One region of the Geovibrio ferrireducens genome, then DNA from elsewhere that is predicted to be linked to it. Evidence: riboswitches for the same ligand, from Rfam matches in the RefSeq annotation. Region 1 holds a riboswitch; the other holds the start of a gene.

The links. Region 1 has a riboswitch for S-adenosylmethionine ahead of OSQ85_RS00960 (O-acetylhomoserine aminocarboxypropyltransferase/cysteine synthase family protein). Riboswitches for the same ligand answer to the same signal wherever they lie in the genome.
Region 2: another riboswitch for S-adenosylmethionine. It lies ahead of OSQ85_RS07635 (O-acetylhomoserine aminocarboxypropyltransferase/cysteine synthase family protein); the one in region 1 lies ahead of OSQ85_RS00960 (O-acetylhomoserine aminocarboxypropyltransferase/cysteine synthase family protein).

What each region holds. Positions count from the first base shown of each region.
Region 1 is NZ_JAJAPB010000001.1:211,123-218,993, reverse strand. Features, by position in the region: gene OSQ85_RS00975 (chloride channel protein) at 1-1,745, opposite strand, end outside; gene OSQ85_RS00970 (class I SAM-dependent methyltransferase) at 1,758-2,471, opposite strand; gene metX (homoserine O-acetyltransferase MetX) at 2,472-3,587, opposite strand; gene OSQ85_RS00960 (O-acetylhomoserine aminocarboxypropyltransferase/cysteine synthase family protein) at 3,591-4,877, opposite strand; SAM riboswitch class I at 4,946-5,047, opposite strand; gene OSQ85_RS00955 (hypothetical protein) at 5,165-5,761, shown strand; gene OSQ85_RS00950 (universal stress protein) at 6,143-6,592, opposite strand; gene OSQ85_RS00945 (response regulator transcription factor) at 6,670-7,032, opposite strand; gene OSQ85_RS00940 (TatD family hydrolase) at 7,029-7,868, opposite strand.
Region 2 is NZ_JAJAPB010000005.1:211,597-219,467, forward strand. Features, by position in the region: gene OSQ85_RS07620 (acyl-CoA synthetase) at 1-299, shown strand, start outside; gene OSQ85_RS07625 (hypothetical protein) at 365-1,120, opposite strand; gene OSQ85_RS07630 (winged helix-turn-helix domain-containing protein) at 1,114-2,124, opposite strand; gene OSQ85_RS07635 (O-acetylhomoserine aminocarboxypropyltransferase/cysteine synthase family protein) at 2,606-3,880, opposite strand; SAM riboswitch class I at 3,993-4,104, opposite strand; gene OSQ85_RS07640 (EAL domain-containing protein) at 4,244-6,976, shown strand; gene OSQ85_RS07645 (SDR family oxidoreductase) at 6,973-7,692, opposite strand; gene OSQ85_RS07650 (hypothetical protein) at 7,829-7,871, shown strand, end outside.

The DNA.
Region 1 (7,871 bases):
TTGTTGTATGTGGATATGATGTCCCTTCTTGTGATGATGCCGATGAGGATATTGTCCTTGTCTGTGTCAACCACGGGGAGAAGCTCAATATTCTTGAAGCCTATCATCTCTATGGCATCCGCCAGATTATGGGAGGGCTTGATCACCGGTATGTCCTTCTCGCAGACCTCTCCGGCAACTACAATGCTCTCCAGCCCTTCCTCAAACACGAACTCCCGTATCTCCTCAAAAAGGAGAACGCCAACCAGTTCGCCGTTTTCCTTCACAACGGGGAAGTTGTTATGCTTGGTTGCGGAAATGAAGTGGACTATGTCGCTGAACTTCATATCCTCTCTGAGGACGATGGGGTCAGGGCGCATAATGTCTTTCACTCTGATGTCCTGAAGCACCTGAAGGAAAAACTCGCCCTTGTGTATGGGTGAATCGCTGCGGAATTCGACCTGATTGCGGTACATGGTGGTTTTGCGGAGAAGAAGGAAAGCAAGTGTGCTCACCCACATTGAGGGTACAAGCAGGTGGTAGTTCCCCGTCATCTCACTTACCATGATAATGGTGGAGAGGGGCGCGCTTGCTATCCCTGCGAAAAAGCCGGCCATGCCCACAACAACGTAAGCGCCCGGCTCAGGGGCAATCACCGGAACGGTCATGTTAAGCGCCAGACCTATGAAGCCGCCGACAGAAGCGCCTATAACCATTGAGGGTCCAAATATGCCTGCACTGCCGCCGCTGCCTATGCTGAAAGATGTGGTGAGTATTTTAGCGAATATAAGCACAAACAGAAACAGAATGCTTAAATGAACATTCATAGCAAGTTCGATATTGGCGTAGCCGCCGCCGATCGCCTCCGGCAGCCAGAAGCCTATTATTCCGGTAAGCAGACCGCCGATTGCTGGTTTGAAGTAAGGGGAGATCTTCATTTTTTTGAAAGCAGCCGTTATCCGGTAAAAGGTGTTGACATACAGCCAGCCGAAAAAAGCGCAGGCAAAACCGAGAATGGTGTATCCGGCGAGTTCCAGAGGGCTGTCAAACCGGAAGCCCTGAGTGGCAAACAGCGGGTCCCACCCGAAGAATGAGCAGAAAACCGAGTAAGCTATGATTGATGTTATGGTTGAGGGCAGGAGAATCTCAAACTCCATGTCAGAGCTGCTGTAGAGAACTTCTGCTGCGAAAATAGCACCGGCGAGCGGTGAGCGGAATATTGCACCCACACCCGCACCCATCCCTGCGGCGGTGAGGATTCGTTTCTCTCTGTCCGTAAGGTTCAGCACCCGTCCGAGGAATGAGCCGAAGCCCGCACCTATCTGCGCTATGGGGCCTTCACGTCCGCCGGAACCGCCTGTGCCTATGGTTATGGAACTTGCTATTGTTTTTATGAGAGGAACATTCCATCTGATGTAGCCGTTTTTATGGTGAATAGCCTTTATTGCTGCATCTGTTCCGTGCCCTTCTGCCTCCGGTGCGAACCTGTAGACGAGAAAACCGCTGATCAGTCCGCCCAGAGCGGGGAGAAAGAGGACTATCCATCTGTTGAAGGGGGTTGATGCGTGGCCGAAGAATGCCGGTTCTCCCGCTGTTTCCTCCACTCTCATACCGCCGAGGTAGTCGAGGAAAATATAGGAGCAGCCCTGAAGCATCAGAAAGAAGATAATTGCGCCTAAGCCCGCCACTATACCCACAAGCGAGCCCAGTATAAACCATCTGCCTATTACAGGCAGGTTGAATTCCTTGAGCCTGAATTTAAACACTGACCTTCCTTATCACACGGAGCGGAAAACGAAAAACCCTTTCTTATCCGTGTATGCGGAGATTTTGCCGTAGGTTTTCTCAACCTCCAGCTCTTTCTGTATATCATCCGGCAGTTCTTTAAAGGCGTTTTCTATGCGCTCAACCGCCTCCGGCCCTTCTGCGAGCCTTCCAGCCCATTCGGGGAAGTCATGCTTTTTGAAAATACAGGTGTAGTCTATCAGGCGGAAGTCGTTCCGGGCAAAGCCCAGTATCTCATCCAGCCTGTAGCTGCGCACATGTGTGCTGTCTCTTATGTATTCTATTACATTGAGGTAGGAATCCTCAACATCCACAATATTGTCGATTATGATCATCCAGCCCAGCGGACGAAGAATGCGCTTCGCCTCACGGAAGAACAGTTCGGGGCTTTTGAAGTGGTGCATGGCTATGCGGCAGGTCACAATGTCGAAGGTGTTGTCCGCGTAGGGGAGGTTTTCCGCAACAGCGCACACGGGAAGATTAAGGCCGAACTTATCCTTAGCTGTTTTCAGCATGGGCATGCTGGGGTCAAGGGTATAACGCCTCTTAGCCGGAACAGCCGCCGCGCAGTGCCCTGCGCCTGTGGCCACATCCAGCAGGCATTCAAACTCTTTGTTTTTGAAGTTTTTTCTTATGAGGTCAAGGTCGTCACCCTTGATGTGATCGGAGCTTATGTAGTAGTTGAACGCCGCTTCGTTGAATCCCATTTACAGCCCTCTGTCAGCGAAAAATTCCCTTATCAGCCTGTCCAGCTCTTCAAACTCAAGGAGGAAGGCATCATGTCCGTAGTTGGATTGTATGTTATACCAGAAGGCCTTTTTGCCCTGATGTTTCATTATATCATAAATTTCCTCTGTAAGATACGGGGGGAAAAGGAAATCCGATGAAACAGATACCAGAAGGGTGTCCGCTCTGATGAGTTCCACCGCATCCGCCAGTGAGCCCCGCCCGTATGAGAGGTCGAAAATATCCATTGCTTTCAGCACATAAAGGTAAGTGTTGGCATCGAAAAATTCGGTAAACTTATACCCGTTGTAGCGGAGGTAGTTTTCCACCTCGAAGAAGCCGTTAAAGTCGTAAAAACCTTCAAATGCCGAATATCTGCGTCCGAATTTATCGTTAAACGCCGGATCGGAAAGGTATGTTATGTGCCCCGCCATGCGTGCTATTGCCAGCCCGTCCACCGGGAACTCCCCTTCGTAGTAGTCCCCTTTGTTCCATCTGGGATCTTTGGTGATGGAGAAACGGGCAATGCTGTTGAAGGCTATCGCCATGGGGGTTATGGCGTGGGTGGTGGCAATGGGGATCAGGGTTTTCATCATGTCCGGAAAAGTCGCTCCCCATTCCAGAACCTGCATGCCGCCCATTGAGCCTCCGGCAACAGCCACGAGCTGCTCAATGCCTAAGTGGTCTATGAGCCTTTTTTGCAGCTTCACCATATCTTTCACTGACGCCACGGGAAAGCTGATGCCGTATCTCTTGCCCGTGGAAGGGTCTATGGAGGAGGGGCCTGTGGTTCCGAAGCAGCTTCCGAGGAAGTTGGAGCATATGACAAAGTATTTTTCCGTATCAAAGGTTTTACCGGGCCCGATCATCGAATCCCACCAGCCGGGCTTCTGCTCATCCGCCCTGTGAAAGCCCGCTGCATGGGCGCTTCCTGTCAGGGCGTGGCAGATAAGGATAGCGTTGGACTTATCAATGTTAAGCTTGCCGTATGTCTCGTAACAGCAGGTGACTGATGAAAGCACCCTGCCGCTTTCAAAGGAGAAGTCATCCCTGAATGTGACATACTGCGGTTTTACTATGCCAGCGGAGTTTTCCATATATTATGCCTTCTTAGCTTTCGCAAATGCCTGTTCTATATCGGCTATTATGTCGTCTATGTGCTCTATGCCCACAGAGAGGCGGATAAGCCCGTCCGTTATGCCCGCTTTTGCCTTCTGTTCCGCATTAAGCTGGCGGTGAGTGGTGCTTGCGGGGTGTGTGACCAGAGTTCTCGTATCGCCCAGATTGGTGAGGTGGGTGGCAAGCTCCACGCCTTCTATAAAGGCTCTGCCTGCTTTCTGTCCGCCCTTGATGCCGAAGCTGAGCATTGCTCCTGTTCCTTTGGGCATGTATTTCCGGGCTCTTTCGCAGTTCGGGTTTCCTTCAAGCTCTGGGAAGTTCACCCAGTCCACCATGTCGCTTTTCTGTAAATAAGCGGCGAGTTTCCGGGCATTTTCCACATGCCTTTCCATACGCACATGCAGAGTCTCAAGCCCCTGAAGAAGGAGAAAGGCGTTCATGGGGCTCATGCAGCCGCCTATGTCACGCATAGTCTGTACGCGCATCTTGACCGCAAGTGCCATATTGCCGAAGCGCTCAGAATACACCATGCCGTGGTAGCTGGGATCCGGAGTGGTGAATGAGGGGAAGCGCCCGCTCTTTGCCCAGTCGAACGTGCCGAGGTCAACGGCTATGCCTCCCATTGAGTTTCCGTGCCCGCCGAGGAACTTGGTAACGGAGTGGATCACCACATCCGCGCCGAACTCCTTAGGACGGCAGAGAAAAGGGGTGGGGTACGTATTGTCTATAACGAGGGGCAGACCGTTTTCATGGGCTATTGCGGCTATCGCCTCAAAGTCTGCAATGTCGTTTCCGGGGTTAGCCACAGTCTCAAGGTAAACCGCCTTTGTTTTATCATTTATCAGAGCTTTGATCTCATCGGGGTTATTCTGGTCAAAAGGGCGGAAGGTAATCCCCATTTTTTTGAAAGTGTGGAAAAACAGATTGTTTGTTCCGCCGTAAAGTCTGTTGGTGGTGATTATTTCGTCTCCGGCTTCTGCTATGGTGGAGAAAACCATGAACTCGGCAAACTGGCCGGATGATGCGGCAACGGCTCCTGTTCCGCCCTCAAGCATGGCAATCCTGTTTTCCAGCACCTCGACAGTGGGGTTGTTCAGGCGGGTGTATATGTAGCCTGCCTCTTCAAGGTCAAACAGTTTTGCAGCATGATCCGCATCACGGAACTTGTATGCGGTTGTCTGGTATATGGGAACGGCTCTGGCTCCCGTAACCGGGTCGGGTGTCTGTCCGCCGTGGACTGCTATGGTTTCGATGCGGTGCTTGCTCATAGGTTGCCTCCTGAAACAAAAAAAGCCTCTATCCCTGAGGGAAAGAGGCGTTAGAGTAGTCTTAACGGTTCTTATCTCCCCCATCGTGCAGGGCAGGAATTAGCACCTTTCCTCAAAGGGCGGTTGCTGTGGTTTCAACGGGCCTGTCCCTCCACCACTCTTGATAAGTATAAAGTTTGCAATATTACATCCGTTTTTATTGTGAAGTCAATGGAATGTTTTGCTTGGTCGGCTGTCTTTTGTCTGGTAGTTTAAAAAAATACAGCATTAAGAGCGGAGGGATGATTTTGAACGGTATGATCAGAGCAGTGGTTATAGCAGCAGCGGTTGTGCTCGCTGTATTCGGAGGAACTGCGGCATTCAAATATTACAAAAAGTCGGCGAAGGCGGAAAAAGGCGTGACCGATGTTGTTCTGGAGCAGAACTGGGTAAAGCGGGAAGTGGGTAGAACCGGTGTGAAGATACTGGCTCCGGACAATATGCGGGATCTCTCCTTTGCTGCCGTAATAGCTGATAATGCCACATCTCAGGATGTGCGGCAGTTTTCTCTGGGAAGTTTCGGGTTTACCGTGCTTGCGGTTGAGACAGAAAACGAAATCAGCGGTGAGGCTTTTTCAGCGGATCTGGTGAATAAAATAAAAGGCTCAGGCGCCGCATCCTCTTTTGAGTATGAGATAAAGCCGGAGAGAGTCGGGGGCAGTTCCGGCTGGCGGCTTTCAGGCACTGCCAATGCCGGAGGGCAGAAGATCAGGGTTGAGGCACTGAGTTTTTCCGCGGGGAAACTCCTGCGGCACATAGCGGTGAGCTTTGACGGGAATGATGACAAGCTTGAGAAGCTGACGGCAAGGATAATGGATTCGGCAGAGATAGAGCAGAGGCACTAGGTATTATTATACAGAGAGATTCTTCGGCCTTGGCCTCAGAATGACGCACAGCGTTCAGCTACGGCCGCGTCATTCTGAGCATCAGCGAAGAATCTCCTTATATTGAGAGTTCTCCCTACTTCGCCGTGCGGAGCGAAGGCAGGTTTATCCTGCCGCGAGCGTGCCTTACAATCTGACAGGATGTTCTGATTGTAAGGCTGATTAACCTTCTTACTTCGCAGGTCTTACGGTAAATACCGGGCAGGGCGCTTTACGGACGACTTTTTCAGCCGCAGTTCCATGGATGGAACTGCGCCGTGCGGAGCGAAGGCAGGTTTATCCTGCTGCGAGCGTGCCTTACAATCTGGCAGGATGTTCTGATTGTAAGGCTGATTAATCTCCCTACTTCGCAGGCCTTACTGTAAATACCGGGCAGGGTGCTTTACGGACGACTTTTTCAGCAGTCGACCCGAAAAGAACATGGTCAAGCCCTGTTCTGCCGTGTGTGCCGATCACTATCATATCCGCGGCTGTATCTTTTGCGTGTTTGGTTATTTCTATGAACGGCGTGCCTTTGATCAGCTTAGTGGTGTAGTTGACACCTTTAAGCGAGGGCTGGCTCTGTATGAAGTCATCAAGCTGCTTTGCCGAGCCTGTTTCTATGTCGGTTGAGAGGGACTGCATAGTCACCTGCGGCAGGTAGAAGGAGACCACCTGAGTTTCGTCAAACATAACATGCAGTATTTCAAGCTCCGCTCCGAACTGTCTGGCGAGTTCAGCGGCATATTCAAGGGCAACTTTTGAAGGCTCGGAAAAATCCGTGGGGTAAAGTATTTTTTTAATCTTTATCATCACTGTCCTCCGTATATGTAATAAATTATTATGATAAATCTATTATATACCTTAGCGGACAGTTAAGAAAGGCTAAATCAGCCGGGAATTACTCTTTTGATAACATCCATCAGCTCACCGAACTGGAAAGGCTTGTAGATGACATCCAGCGCACCAAGCTGATAGGCAGAGAGCATGTTCTGCATGTTTTCATTACCCGTTATCACCAGTACAGGGACGCTGCTTCCGTTGTTTCTAAGTTTGTGCAGAAACTGGAGACCGTCCGTTGCGGGCATCATCAGATCCGTCACCACAAGGTCAAACTCCTGCTCATGGAGCTTATCAAGGGCGAAGCGCCCGTTTTCCACAGTATCAACCTCGTAGTTTTGTTCACTGAGGAGGGATGCGAGGCCTTCGCGCTCGTACCTGTTGTCCTCCACAATCAAAATTCTCTTTTTCATAACCTGTCCCCGAACAGTGACTGAAAGTTGTTTTCCAGAAGCTCAGCCGTTTCCCTGAGGCTCATACCAAGCTCAGCGGCTACTGTTTCCGCTGTGTAGGCCGTGTATGCGGGCTCGTTTGTTCTGCCTCTGTAGGGAGCGGGTGTGAGATAAGGGGCATCAGTCTCGATCAGCAGCCTGTTCCTCGGCACAAACTGGAGAGTTCTGCGCAGTTCTTCCGATTTGGGGTATGTGACCACCCCGGCGTAAGAAATATAAAACCCGTTATCCAGCGCATACCGCAGGAGATCAGTATCTCCGCTGAAACAGTGGATTATGCCGCTCTTTTCCCTGACGGGCAGTTCCGCCTTCAGTATCTCGATTAGGCGGGCGGTTGAGTCTCTGTTGTGTATAATAACGGGCATGCCCGTATCTTCCGCAAGTCCGAGGAGTGAGGCGAAGCATTTTTCCTGTGTTTCCCTCGGTGAGTGGTCGTAGTAAAAGTCCAGCCCTATTTCGCCCAGTGCTATGACCTTCGGTGCTTTTAAGAGTTCCCTCAGGCTGTCTATGCCGTCAGTGGGAAAGCCGCTTGTGTCATGGGGGTGTACACCGACAGAGGCATACACGTTTTCATATTCCGCCGCAAACTGAACTGCCCGGCCGCTGTCTTCGACATCAATGCCGATGGTGACAATACGTCCGATTTTATGCTCCGCCGCCCTTGCCAGCACAGCCTCCGCATCATCGGAGAGGGGCTGCATGTGTATATGAGCATGGGAGTCCGTAAAAAAGCTGTCAAGTCCGGCTAATTTATCCAGAAATGCCCTGTGTTCGGGCGTATCTTTTTTGGGAATCATTCT
Region 2 (7,871 bases), on a different contig from region 1:
AAGTGGAAAGCGCACTCCAGAGCCACGGCGCAGTTGCCGAAAACGCCGTTGTCGGCTCGCCAGACCCTATCAGGGGCACAATTGTCAAGGCGTTCGTGGTGTTGAAAAAAGGGTACGAGCCGTCACCTGAATTAATCAAATCGCTTCAGGAGCACGTTAAAAAAGAGACCGCGCCGTATAAATATCCCAGAGAAATAGAGTTTGTGGAATCGCTCCCTAAAACCGTAAGCGGAAAAATCCGCAGGGTTGAACTCAGGCAGAGGGAAGAGGCAAAACACGCGGATATGGTCAAGGAATAGAGGAAGGCACGAATGTGTAGGAAATAGGGCAGATGAGCTACTGTAAGATATTCGCTCATTTATAACTATGAAATACTATATATTTTAATCACGTTTTCTATTAGTGTTGTTTTATCAGTTGTGATACCCAAATCTTTCATTTTGACATCATCGTCTCTCAACATATTGAGGCAATCAGCTAAATCTTTCTGCACTAGAGAAGGAATAGATATACGAGTATCAGGAGCAATAGTGTCGGCAATTCTGAAAATATCGCCTCGGTGTTTTCTAATATCTTTATCTCCAACAAATATTCCTTTTTCTTTTTTACTTATGTTATCTATATATGCCCTTGCCTTAAGTGGTATTATTATTTCTTTCTGCACGAAAGTTATATTATTTTCTGATACACAGTTATTCTTAATCATATCATAGTATTCTTCATTAAGCAGAATAGCAGAAAGGCTGTTAATTTCTTCATCAACAGTGATAGGAGCACAAATCTGGTCCTCTTTTATGTCAATTAAATCCGCTTTTTTGGAAAAGAGTTCAATCATAACCGGGAATCTTCCATCATCCGGGTTTTCAAATCTGTAAAATTGCTTTTCCCCTGTGGATTTCTTTATATGTTTATAGCCTGCATCGCTGACAAACAGTTGAAATCTGTCATTAAAATCTTTATTTAGAACTTCTAATAAAACAACAATATCAATATCTTTTGTCAGCCTGAATTCAATATCTTCTTTATCCAGAAAATAATCGCATGCAGTACCGCCTATGATAACGTAGCATTCAGTATAATCTTTAAAATATTCGGCAAATAACTCCAATCCTTTTACCATTGCATTTTCTCCAACACATCTGCAAGCTCGCCCTGAACCCTTTCATCATAATCATTCCTCAAAGAAAGATACATAGATAACTTATCTACAGCAGCATTACCGAAAGAGAACGGATGTTCAGTTTCTGACTTATAATCCAATACTTTTTCAGGAGGGTAAGTCCAGATTTCAACCTCCAGTGCAGCTTCATCAGCATATTTTGCCAATTGGTAAATATTGGAGTGTTCATCCCAAGTTTTTTGAGAAACAGCAAACGACGGTCTTCTTGGTGTTGATAACATGGAACATTCTGAAAGAGCCGTAAGCCCAGCAATAAAGCCTACAACCACAGGACTATTGAAATCCTTTATAAACAACCGTTTTTTCACCGGTGATTTTAAGTATTTAACAGAATTATCCCAAAGCTCTTTTCCGCTAAAAACAAATCTTGCTATTCGCTCACGCCCCTCTTTATGGCTTTCCGCCAATCCCAATTCTTCTAAATCATCTATTAATCTCTGAGCATTTGATGTTGATATTCCAAATCTATCCACCAAAGCACCTATGGAAAAAGTCACATCGAAAGTTCTCCACAACACTGATAACAATACCATCTGAGCCGATGGAGAAAAGTATTCAGCTTTATTTTTTCTTTTAGAAAAATGTTCACGCAGGTCAATTCTTAAGTCAGGCAGAAATATCTGTTTATTAGGCACAACAAACTGGACACCATATTTTATCAGCCTTTCTCTGTCGTAAGAAGTCATAACTTCATCAACATAAACTAAAGGTTGATTCAGTATGTTTTGAACCTTATTGTAATCCTTATAGATCTGGGCAGGAGTCAGTTCATAATCATCGCACTGCATAAAAATCAGTCTTTGTTCAAAAAGATAAGTTGAAAAATACTTATATCTTGAAGACAGATACATAGGCAAGCTTCCAAAACTCTCTTTTTGAAAGCCCTGAAAATTCCAACCAAGAGTCTTTAATAAATATTTACGAACAGAATCTCCTATTCCCATTTATCACCTATTTATCAATATTATCCCAATATATTTGCACTATACCACACATAATGGGATAATGCAATATTGTAGGGATAGCAATCATCCTACCGAAAAAAGAGTTCAAGTGACTCTACATGCATCTTAAAAAAATACATATAGAATCACAAATGAAAGCTGAGGTTTTGAAAGAAGCCATTGAAAAAAACTTAAAGCCATCTCTAAAAAGAGATGGCCGTGTCATCAGTCAAGTATGGTCGCCTAAATATCTGTCAGAGATAAGAAGATTTAAACTTTGGGCATTTATGCTTAACCCGCTTATCACTCCCGCCCAAGGAAACCTTTATATCTGCGCTAAAGCCTGCGCAAAGTCTGTCTGTCCTTAACTATAAAAAATTCGCCCTCCGTGGGAATTTTTTATACACGCTCGCGGCGGGATAAACCCGCCTTCGCTCGCACGGCGCGCTCCCTTCCATGGGAGCGGGGGGCGGGGAGTGTTTTATATCTGCGCCAAAGCCTGTGCAAAGTCTTCCTTAATATCTTCAATGTGTTCTATGCCGACGGAGACGCGGATAAGCTCATCAGGGGAGCCTGCGGCTCTTCTGCCTTCGCTGGAAAGTTGCCTGTGGCTGGTGCTTGCGGGGTGAGTGACGAGGGTGCGCACATCGGCGAAGTTTGCCACATGGTTAGCTATCTTAAGTGCCTCAATAACCTTTACAGCCGCATCCAGACCGCCCTTCACGCCGAAGCTGAGCACCCCTGAGCCATAGCCTTTCAGGTACTTGTCAGCCCTTGCCTTATTGAGGCTTCCGGGAAGCGCGGGGTAGTTCACCCACTCAACCTTTTCATGCTCCTGCAAAAACTGCGCAAGGGAGAGGGCATTTTCAGAGTGAGCCTTTATTCTGAGATGCAGGGTTTCTATACCCTGTAAAATGTAAAACGAGTTCTGCGGCGAGAGGCATCCGCCCGCATCACGCAGGGCTTCAACACGCACCTTCACACCGAAAGCCGCCGCACCGAAGGTTTCTGCGAATTTAAGTCCGTGATAGCTGGGGTTCGGCTCGGTAAATGAAGGGAACCTTCCTGAGCCTGCCCAGTCGAACGTGCCCAGATCGATAACCACCCCGCCCATGGAGTTGGCGTGTCCGCCTATGTATTTCGTCAGCGAATGTATGACTATGTCCGCCCCGAAGTCCTTCGGGCGGCAGAGAAGCGGTGTCGCCTGCGTACTGTCCGCAATGAGCGGAAGCTTATGCTTTTTGGCTATGGCGCTCCACGCCTCGAAGTCTGCTATGTCGCATGACGGGTTGCTGATGGTTTCTATGAACAGAGCTTTGGTTTTTTCGTTTATCGCCTTCTCCACCGCCTCAAAGTCATACTGATCAACTATATTCACCTTAACTCCGAGGTTGCCGAGAAAGTAAGTGAAAAGGTTAACCGAGCCGCCGTAAAGTCTGGATGAGGAAACAATTTCATCACCCGCGCCGGCGATAACGCTTATTGCCGCAAATTCCGCAAAGTGACCGGAAGAGGTTACCACCGCATGCACACCGCCTTCAAGCTGGCAGAGCCTCTCCTCAAGAACAGCAGTGGTGGGGTTTGTTATGCGGGTGTAGATATGCCCGAACTCTTTTAGATCAAAGAGATTTCTGGCATGTTCAATGTCGCGGAACTGGTAAGCGTTCGTCTGGTAGATAGGCACTGTGATAGAGCCGTTGTGCTCTTCGGGTTTATAGCCCCCTCTTACGGCTATGGTTTCCTGTCTGTGCGGCATAGTTTCCTCCTCTGGATACCGGGGGACGGGGAAAATAATTCGGCTATAAAAAAACCCTGACCGTCAGGAACGATCAGGGGCTTATGAGTCTTATAACCGGAGAATCTGTCTCCGCCTATCTGCCCCTGAAAATATTATAGGGCGGGAGTTAGCACCTTTACGCGTCTGTGCGCAGGGTTGCTGCGGCTTCGCAGGGCCCGTCCCTCAGCCGCTCTGGATAAGCATATACACAGGATAAAGCATATTTTTCTTTTGTCAAGACAAAACCTATAGATTTACTATGTATTACACAGCGCTTTATAGATTGAAAATAGGAGGAATTAGTCTATAATCCTTAGGAATCCGCTGATACAGGTTATTTATATGATTAACGGCAAACCGAGAATCTCCGTAACAACCCTCAATATACTTAATGTGCTGTTTATCTTTGTGTCATTCATAATGCTTATCGGTTATTTCCTTTTTTACGAAGCGGAAAAGGAGTTCGAAACCCGCGCCGGAAACATCCGCGACCGATTCATAGAAACCCAGAAAGCCAACATAAAAACCGAAATCGGGCGCGCCGAGGCGAAGATAGAGAATATGCGCCTCATGCGTCAGGAAACGATCCGCATCTTTCTGAAAAACAGGGCGGAAAACGCTGAGGATATTCTAAAAAAACTCTATGCGGCAAATGCTCCGCAATCATTAATCACTCAGACTCTGGACAGCCTGAAATGGGACAACGGAACAGGCTACTGCTTTGTTTTCGACAGTAACGGCAAATTTATTTTCCACGGCGGAAACAACAGCCTGACCGGAACCAGCATATTCAGCATTGTAGAAGGGAACGAGGGGCTGGAAAAGTTTTTGGCCGATCTTGAGGGAAAGAACGAAACTTTCGGTCACTATGACTGGATTAAGCCTGCGGCGGACAAAAACGACCTTTATCCCAAAATAGCTTTCGCAAAATATGTCCCCGAACTGGGCATCTACATCGCAGCCGCTTCCTATACCGAATTTCAGGATGCATATCTCAAAAAATATATTCTGGAGCTTTTCCGTGAGGAACGCTTCGGCTATAACGACTATGGCTATTTCTTCATTATGGACGCAGACTACAGAGTGCTTCTGCATCCGGTAATGAGCGAAATCGAAAATATGAGCACCTTTGACATAACCGACTCAAAGGGGAACAACCTGGGCAGCCTGTTCTCCGAAGCGCTCAAAAGCACTGATTCAGCCTATGTTTCATACTACTGGAAAGCTCCGAAAGGGCAAGAACCGGAAGAAAAAGTCACTTACATGGCTAAAATCTCCGCGTGGGACTGGATAATCGCCACAGGGTTTTACTCCAGCGATTTCAACACTTATCTCGACAGGGAAAGCAGAGAACTGAAAGAGGTCTTCCACAATGACCTTATACGCATCTCCGCACTGCTGGCGATCATTGTCCTCATAACAGCACTGATAAGCATATACATAAACGTGCATATAAGAAAAATAGAGAAAAGCCGACTGCGTGAAATGAACATGCTGGAACAGTACAAGCTTGTTCTGGACGAGTCATCAATCGTCTCCAAGACAGACCCTCAGGGGCGCATCAACTATGTCAATGACAAGTTCAGCACCACCACTCTCTACAGCAAAGATGACGTAATCGGCCGCTCCCACAATGTGGAACGCCACCCGGCCACACCAAGGGAAACCTTCCGCAGGATGTGGGAAACCATAAGCAGCGGCAGAGTATGGCACGGAGTGCTCAAAAACAAAAAAGCCGACGGCACAAGCTATTACAAGAGTGCCACCATCGTGCCTCTTAAAGATGAGGACGGGCACATAATCGAATACATATCATCCGGTCATGACATAACGGAGCTCATGGAGAACAGGGACAGGCTTGAAAATATTTTCAACACGGATGTTCTCACCAGCTTAGGAAGCAGGATGAAGCTTCTGGCGGATATAGAAAGAACAGAGAAACCCGTTCTGGGGCTCCTTGATATTGACCGTTTCAGCGCTGTAAATGACCACTACGGAAACAAAACCGGAGACGGGGTCATAAGGGAAACCGGGTCATCCATTTTCCGCAGACTCAGCAGGAAGCCCTACTCCTTTTACCGTGTGAATGCCGATACCTTCGCGGTTCTCGCTGACGGGGCGGATATTGAACAGTTCAAAAACGACATCAGGGACGTTCAGTACAGCATAGCCTCAACAGGAGTTAAAATAGGCAGCGAAGAGATACCCATAACCCTGAGAAGCGGCATAGCATACGGCAGCAGGGACGTTCTGGCATATGCAGACATGGCTCTGAACAACGCAAAGGCAAGAAACGCCGACTACTATGTTTACGACCCCGCGGATATGCAGATGGCGGCAAACTACGGCAAAGATATTGCAGTGCTGAAAAGCATTTATGCTGCCATAAAGAATGATAAGGTTTTCCCGGTGTTCCAGCCAATATACAATATAGCCACAGGCAGAATCGAGAAATACGAGTGCCTCATGCGGGCGGAGGATGAAACCGGGCAAATCCTCACCCCAGGCGACTTCATGGATATAAGCAAGAAAACAAGGATATATCCGAGACTCACGCTTATCATAATAGAGAAATCAGTGCAGAAGTTCAAAAACCTTCCGTATGAGTTTTCCATCAACCTCACCATTGAGGATCTGATGAATGATGAAACAATGGAATACCTGATCACTTACGCCAAAAGCCACGATGTTCTCAGCAGGCTTGTGATCGAAATCGTGGAAACGGAGGAGCTTCAGGGGTTTGAGGAAGTGCTTACCCTGCTCAGGGAGTTCAAGAATCATGGTGTGAAAATAGCCATAGACGATTTCGGCTCAGGTTACTCAAACTTTGAATACCTCATAAAGCTCAACGCGGACTATGTGAAAATAGATGCAGGCATAATGAAGCATGTGCTTGAAGATGAAAGGGCAACAGAGATTGTCCGCTCCATAGTCACCTTCGCCAGACAGACCGGTGTCCGGACAATAGCGGAGTTTATCAGCAGCGAAGAGCTTCTGAAAGCCGCCGACAGCCTCGGTGTGGACTATGCGCAGGGCTACTTCATCGGCAAACCGGAAAGGGAGCTGGCGGGCTAATCCTCATATATCATCTTCACAGTCATTCCGCCGTCCGCAGTGAAGCTTTGCCCTGTAATAAACTTCGCCTCATCTGAAACCAGATAATAAGCAAGGGATGCTATATCCTCCGCCTTTCCCACCCTGCCCGCCGGGTGCTGTGCGTGATCCCTTTCCGATGTTCTGTAACCTGAAACATTTATCCAGCCGGGGCAGATGCAGTTCACCCGGACATCAGGGCCGAGGCTCACGGCGGAAGCGTGGGTGAGAGCTGTCAGCCCGCCTTTGGACGCGGCGTAGCTCTCTGAGTTTTTCTCAGACTGAAAAGCCCTTGTGGAAGCCATATTTATTATGCTGCCGTTTGTTTTTCTCAGGTAAGGCACACAGTGCTTGGTCATAAGAAATGCTCCGGTGAGGTTCACGCCGATCACCCTGTTCCACTCCTCAAGGCTCAGGCTCTCCACCGGCTCCGTAAAAGGGTTTGCTATGCCTGCGTTATTTATAAGCGCATCTATCCGCCCGAATCTTTTTACACATCGTTCGACACAGGCTTTCACGCTCTCCTCTGATGCCACATCTGTAACCGCAAAGTCAGCACCGTCAATACTGCGCGCCGCCTCCGGACATGCTTCCCCGTTTATATCCGCGATAAACACCGACCAGCCTTTTCCGGCGAAGTATGAGGCGCAGCCGAGACCTATTCCGCCTGCTCCGCCTGTAATCAGCACACATTTCATAAATATCCCTCTTTTCAATGAATTATTCAGCGTTATTTTTGTCCGGATAATGTTAAAAATTGCATCTGGGTAAAAAATAGCATCGAATATTACTGTAAATAATATAATATACCCTGAGTTATTTGGAGGAAAATTTATGAAATATGCAGCAGCCTTGTTTTTGTGTCTTTTTTCTGTTC